Linked DNA regions of Maricaulis maris. The protein of the gene in region 2 interacts with the protein of the main gene of each other region in a pairwise test. Links are inferred from orthologs where the notes say so. Each region holds a gene or a part of one and is shown on either strand. Other genes may lie near its edges. The genes, in order: pheT and secD.

The links.
Region 1: the proteins of secD (region 2) and pheT interact in binary tests that used the Escherichia coli proteins (3 or more experiments, as listed by UniProt). The link is inferred for Maricaulis maris from one-to-one orthologs.

Annotation. Positions count from the first base shown.
Region 1 is NZ_AP027270.1:192,174-195,584, reverse strand. Bases 217-3,309 are described here. They hold pheT (phenylalanine--tRNA ligase subunit beta), read right to left. Parts: upstream 2,917-3,309; coding sequence 517-2,916; downstream 217-516. Other genes in these bases: AAA969_RS00975 (hypothetical protein), read right to left, coding at 2,947-3,309; AAA969_RS00985 (nucleotidyltransferase family protein), read right to left, coding at 217-524. In the rest of the region: more of AAA969_RS00985, read right to left, coding at 1-216; more of AAA969_RS00975, read right to left, coding at 3,310-3,411.
Region 2 is NZ_AP027270.1:784,666-787,970, forward strand. What follows is about bases 160-3,146. They hold secD (protein translocase subunit SecD), read left to right. Parts: upstream 160-818; coding sequence 819-2,474; downstream 2,475-3,146. Other genes in these bases: AAA969_RS03520 (M23 family metallopeptidase), read left to right, coding at 160-265; yajC (preprotein translocase subunit YajC), read left to right, coding at 439-768; secF (protein translocase subunit SecF), read left to right, coding at 2,490-3,146. In the rest of the region: more of AAA969_RS03520, read left to right, coding at 1-159; more of secF, read left to right, coding at 3,147-3,305. UniProt on the Escherichia coli protein: Part of the Sec protein translocase complex. Interacts with the SecYEG preprotein conducting channel. SecDF uses the proton motive force (PMF) to complete protein translocation after the ATP-dependent function of SecA.

The DNA.
Region 1 (3,411 bases), 590 kb from region 2 along the record:
ACGATTCGCCCCGAGAAAATCTCGTCCAGCCCGCACGGGGCCAGCACTGCCGGCCGAGTCCCGCAGAGGGCCGGACGCAGGGCGACACCATGACTGAGTGAGCCGAAATGGCGGAGCGCATCCTCGGTATCGCGAAGCGGCTGCCGCTCCACCCCGAATTTGGCCGAGAACCAGATATGAACCCGGGCCTGGTTGCGCACCTCGACCTCCGCCGGCAGGTCGGCAAACGCCTCGGCGCAGCGACGGATGACGATATCCTCGCCGGCCTCCGACAGATCGGACCCGTCGTAATAGCCGACATCATAATCCTTGATGCCATGTCCGCCGGGGCGCCCCGTGAGCCGGTTCCAGGCGGCCTGGTAGACCGCACCCGCCATCAAGGCGGCATCGGGCAGGTCCAGCGCCGCGAGCCGATCGAGGATCGCGACGATCATCGGATCCTCAAGCGCCGCATCGACAAGAAAGGCGGCCTGCGCCGCCGCACCGGCACCGGCCAGTCGCCCCGGATCCAGCCGATCAGCCACGCAGGCTGGCACCCGTGGCTTTCTCGACCTTGGCGATGATGCCGGCAGCGATCGCCTCGATCTCTTTTTCGGTCAGCGTCTTGTCGCGCGGTTGCAAGGTGACCTCGATGGCCAGCGACACCTGCCCCTCCGGCACACCCTTGCCGTCATAAACGTCAAACAGGGCGACCTCGGTAATCATTTGCTTGTCGGCGCCCTTGGCGGCCCGCACCAGCGTGTCGGCAGACACCGACTTGTCGACGAGGAAAGCGAAATCGCGGGTCACCGGCGTCAGATCAGCGCGCTCGAGCGGCGTCCTGGCCTTCAGGCCGGAGGCCTTCTTGGGTTGCGGAATGGCGTCGAGCACGATCTCGAAGGCCAGCACCCGACCATCAATATCGAGCGCCTTCAGCACCGCCGGATGGATCTCGCCGAACTCGGCCATGACATTCTTCGGACCCAGACGCAGAACGCCCGAGCGACCCGGATGCCACCACTCGCGTGCCTCGACGACGACCTGGAGATTGTCGACCGGTGCCCCGGCGGCCGCGAGGGCCGACAGCGCGTCCGCCTTGGCATCGAAGATGTCGGGCTGGCGCGTACCCGCCCAGTGACGCCCGGCCTCGACCCGACGCACGCCGGTGGCGACCAGTTTCTGTCCGTCATCCTGATCGCTGAGATAGATCGGGCCAACCTCGAACAGGCGCGGATCGTCCTGACCCTTGTCGGCATTGGCCTGTAGCGCGGTCAGCAGGTGGATCAGCGCGGTCGGACGCATCACATCGAGCTCGGAAGAGATCGGGTTCTCCAGCTCGAGCCCTTCGCCATGGCCGCCAAACAGCTTGGCCTGATCGGTATTGCAGAAGGACCAGGTCACGGCTTCCGAATATCCGCGACCGGCCAGCGCCCGACGGGCGTGGCGCGCGCGCAGCTGCATCACCGTCGCCGGCGCTTCGCGGCGGACCGGTGGACGCGGCAGGGAGACGGCGTCGAGCTTGTCAAAACCATGGATGCGGGCAACCTCCTCGACGAGGTCGGCCTTCTGCGAACAATCCATCCGCCAGCTCGGCACACCGACCGCCAGCACATCGCCGTCGCCCTTGGGCTCGAAGCCGAGGGTTTCCAGAATGCGGATGATCTCGGCGCGCGGCAGGTCGAGACCGGTCAGGCGCTTGACCTCGTTGATCGGGAAGTCGATGTCGGCGGGCTTGGCCGGAACCTCGCCTGCGACCACCATCTCGGACGCTTCGCCACCACAATATTTCAGCACCAGCTCGGTCGCCTGCTCGATACCGGCGCGCACCGAGGCCGGATCCACGCCGCGTTCGAAGCGGTATTTGGCGTCGCTGTCGATGCCGGTCGCCTTGGCCGTGGCGCGCGTGATCAGCGGCTCGAACCAGGCGCTCTCGATGAAAACGTCCGTGGTCTCCGCAGTCACACCGGAATATTCGCCGCCCATGATGCCGCCGAAACCGAGGCAGCGGGCATCGTCTGCGATCACGCACTGGTCTTCGCCGGGCACGTATTCCTTGTTGTCGAGCGCCTCGAAACGGTCCGCCTCGCCCTTGCCGCGACGGGCCCGGATCGGGCCCTCCAGCTTGGCCAGGTCATAGACATGCAGCGGGCGGCAGCGGTCGTAGGAAATCATGTTGGTCATGTCGGCGAGGAAGTTGATCGGGCGCAGGCCGATCGCCTTGACCGCCTTGATCAGCCAGGCCGGGCTGTCACCATTCTTGACGCCCCGGATGACACGGCCGGCAAAGACCGGGCAGGCTTCCGGCCAGTCCAGCTCGACCTTGACCGGACAGGGGAATGTACCCGGGATCGGGTCGAGATCATGGGTCTTCAGCGTGCCGATCCCGGTTGCCGCCAGGTCGCGGGCAATGCCGCGCACACCGAGCCAGTCAGGGCGGTTGGGCGTCACTTCGAAATCGATGACCGGGTCGGCCTGGCCGAGCGCCACCACGGCCGGCGTGCCGATCTCGAAAGGCTCGGGCAGATCGATGATCCCGTCATGATCCTCGCCTAGCTCGAGCTCCTTGGCCGAGCACATCATGCCATGGCTCTCGACACCGCGGATCTTGCGCGGCTTCTTGTCGAGGGCGAAGTCGAGGCCCGGGATATACGCCCCCAGCGGCGCGTAGATCGCATACATGCCGGTGCGCGCATTCGGTGCGCCGCAGACAATCTGCTTGGTCCCGTCGACCGTCTCGACCGTGCAAACCCGCAGCTTGTCGGCGTCCGGATGCTGGACCGCCTCGGTAACATGGCAGACCGAGAAGTCCGCGAATTTTTCGAGCGGATTGTCGATGTGCTCGATCTCCAGACCGGCCATGGTCATCGCCTCGGCGATCTCGTCGAGCGTGGCCGGGGTGTCGAGGTGGTATTTCAGCCAGGAAAGCGGGAATTTCATCGTCGGCTCCTGCCGTTACAAGACGGCGCGTTATTCAGCTTGCTGGTCCGAACCAGCCAGGAAAGGTTCCGCTCCGTAGAGCTCGAAAATATCTGCCTCGGGACGCGGGCATTGCTCGACCCGTTGCCGGTCGGCGCGCTGCACCGAGGCCGTCCAGCACCGATCGAAAACCGAGCAATAGCAGACAACGGCATCCCAGCGCTCCCATTCAACGAACAGCGCAGCCAGCGCGCTTGGCGCGACGTCGGAGGCGGGCCAGGTCACTTCAAGGGGCACCACCATCTCGCCCGGCGCGAGGACCCGGCCAGTCATATTGTTCCAGGACCGGTCCTCGACACCCGCCGGCATCGAGGCAAACATGCCGTCCAGACTGTCCGCCGCCACGCCGTCGCGTGTCACCGAGACGCTTTCGACAAAGGCTGGCCCGACACCGTTATTGGCAACACGCAACCCCATGACGACGCGATCGCCTCCGGTCTGCGTGAAGGCGTCGAC
Region 2 (3,305 bases):
GGTGCGGGCCGCAGCGCCTGGCCAGGTGGTCTATGCCGGCAGTGAGCTGGCCGGCTACGGGCAGCTTGTCCTGCTGCGTCACTCCGGCGGCTATGTGACCGCCTATGCCCATAATTCCCGTCTGCTGGTCCGTGAAGGTGACCAGGTCAGCCGGGGCCAGGTGATCGCCCAGGCCGGTGCGACCGGCACGGTCGACCGCCCCCAGGTGCATTTCGAGATCCGGTCGGGGGTGAACCCGGTCGACCCGATGTCCTATCTGCGCTGAGCCCGGCGCTCGCAAGACGGCCGCTCGAGGCGCGTTTTGTCACGTGTTCCAACAGCCGACCCTTGTTGCAACAGGGCCTCGTCCCGATATAGTCCCGCGCATTCGAATTTCCGGGCGTTTTCGCAACAAGGTTGCGTGATACGCCCTCAAGCAGCCGCGGAGCGCGCCTCTTCATGGAACAGTTTCTTCAGTCCCCGATTCCCATGCTCGTTCTCATGGGCCTGGTCTTCTACTTCCTGCTCATTCGTCCGCAGCAAAAGCGCATGAAGGAACACAAGGAACTGATCGGCGGCCTCAAGCGCGGCGATGAAGTCATTACCCAGGGCGGCATGATCGGCAAGATCGCCAAGGTCACCGACGAGGAAGTCACCCTCGACATCGGTGAGGGCGTGAAGGTCCGTATCGTTCGCGCCACGATTGCTGACGTGAAGGGCCGCACGGCTCCCAAGCCGGCCAATGACGCCAAGAAAGACGACAAGAAGGACAGCAAGGAAATCGGCTGATCCGATTGACTGCTATCCCTGATCGTCCCTGACAAAGAGGCCGCGCTGCCATGTTGCACTTCGGGCGTTGGAAACTGCTTTCCATCCTAATCATCACGCTGCTCGGCGTGATGTACACCATCCCCAACTTCGTGCCGGAAACCGACCGGTTCACGATCAACGAGGCGGATGGCACCGCAACGCCCAAAGGCATCTGGCGCTATATTCCATCGGGGACGATCAATCTTGGTCTCGACCTGCAGGGCGGTTCGCACATCGTCTTCGAGGTCGACATGGACGAGGTCCGTGACGCACAGCTCGAAGCGCTGGCCTCGGACATCCGGACGACGCTGCGCGAGTCACCGCCCGTGTTGGCGCGCTCTGTCGCCGTGATCGGTGACGAAGTCGTGGTGCTGATGGTGCGCCCGGAGGAACGCGAGACGGCGCTGGAGCGTATCCGGGGCCTGAACTCTCCAGTGACGACGGGCGTCGGTCAGGTCGGCCTCGCGAACATGTACGAGATCGACGCTGATCCGTCCGATCTCTCCGCGATCCGTATCGCGGTGACGCCGCAGCAGACCGAGGCGATCCGCAATCGTACGCTGGAGCAATCGATCACCGTGATCCGTCGCCGTCTCGACGGTCTCGGCACCACCGATCCGACCATCGCGCGCTCGGGTGACCGCCGCGTGCTGGTCCAGGTGCCGGGTGCGGACAACCCGCAGGAAATCATCGACCTCGTCGGCACCCAGGCCGCGATGAGCTTTCACATGGTCGACGAGAATGTCGATCCGGGTCCCAGCGGGCAGGCGCGCACCCCTCCCGGCGTGACCGTCTATGCCATGGCCGATACCGGCGGCACCCAGTGGGTCGCGGTCGAGACCCGTCAGCGCCTGACCGGTGAAAATCTCAACAGCGCCTATGTGACCTCGCACCCGAACTATATCGGCCCGGTCGTCGGCTTCCGTCTCGACACCCAGGGTGCGCTGATTTTTGGTGAGCTGACCCGGACCAATCGCGGTCGCCGCTTTGCCATCGTGCTGGACGACGAGGTGATCACGGCGCCGACCATCAACGAGCCGATCCTCTCCGGATCGGGCGTGATCGGCGGGGGCTATACCTACGAATCGGCCAACCAGCTGGTCATTCTGCTCAATGCCGGTGCGCTTCCGGCCTCGCTGACCCCGGTCGAACAGCGCGTCGTCACGGCCTCGCTGGGTCGTGACCAGATCGAGAGCGGCGAGCTGGCCGTGGTCATCGGCTTCTCCCTCGTGATCATCTTCATGGTCGCCATGTACGGCATCTTCGGCCTGTTCTCGACCGCCGCCCTGCTGGTCAATGTCGTGCTCATCCTGGGCGGCCTGTCCGGATTGGGCATGACGCTGACGCTGCCGGGCATCGCCGGCATCATCCTGACGATCGGTATGGCAGTTGACGCCAACGTCCTGATCTATGAGCGGATCCGAGAGGAAGTCCGCAACAACCGGACCCCGGTGCAGGCGATCCAGGCTGGCTATGAGCGAGCGCTGGCGGCGATCCTCGATGCCAACATCACGACCTTCATCGCCGCCGCCGTGCTGTACATGCTGGGCGCCGGACCGGTCCGCGGCTTCGCGGTCACGCTGGGTATTGGCATTGTCACGTCGGTCTTCACCGCCTTCGTCATCTCCCGCCTGCTGGCGGTTCTCTGGCTGCGGGCCTTCAAGCCCAAAAAGCTGCCGATTTAAGGGGAGGAAACCGACATGTCCCTTGCACTCGTCAAATTCCTGCCGACCGGCTCGAAGGTTCCCTTCATCCGGATCCGTTTCATCGCCCTGGCGATCTCCGCCTTCTTCATCGTCTTTTCGATGATCGAGTTCGCGACCGTCGGGATCAATTTCGGCATCGACTTCCGCGGTGGTATCCAGACCGAAGTCGAAGCCCCGAACACAACCTCGATCGAGGAATTGCGGACGGCCGCCAATGCGCTCGATCTCGGCGAGGCGCGCGTCCAGGGTGCCGGTGCCGCCGACGACAGTCATACGACCTATCTCATCTCCCTGCCGCTGCAGGCCGGCGAGGGGCTTGAGGGTGAGGCGGCCCAGAATGCGGCCCGCATTTCACTTGAGGAGGCGCTCCAGACGAGTTTCCCGGATATCGAATTGCGTGGCACGACCGTGATCGGCGGCGCGGTGTCCGGTGAGCTGATCATCACCGGCTTCACCGCCATCGGTGTCGCGCTCTTCCTGATGCTGGTCTACATCTGGTTCCGCTTCGAGTGGCAATACTCGGTCGGCGCCATTGTCGCCCTGACGCACGATGTCATCGCCACCGTCGGCATGTTCTCGCTGACCCAGATGACGTTCGACCTGGCGACCGTTGCCGCGATCCTGACCATTGTCGGTTACTCGATGAACGACACCGTCGTGGTTTATGACCGGATCCGCGAGAACCTGCGCAAGTACAAGCGCATGCCGCTGGCCGAAGTGCTCAACCTGTCGATCAATGACACGCTGTCGCGCACCATCCTGACCTCGGTGACGACGCTGGTGGCGCTGATCTCGCTCTACCTCATCGGC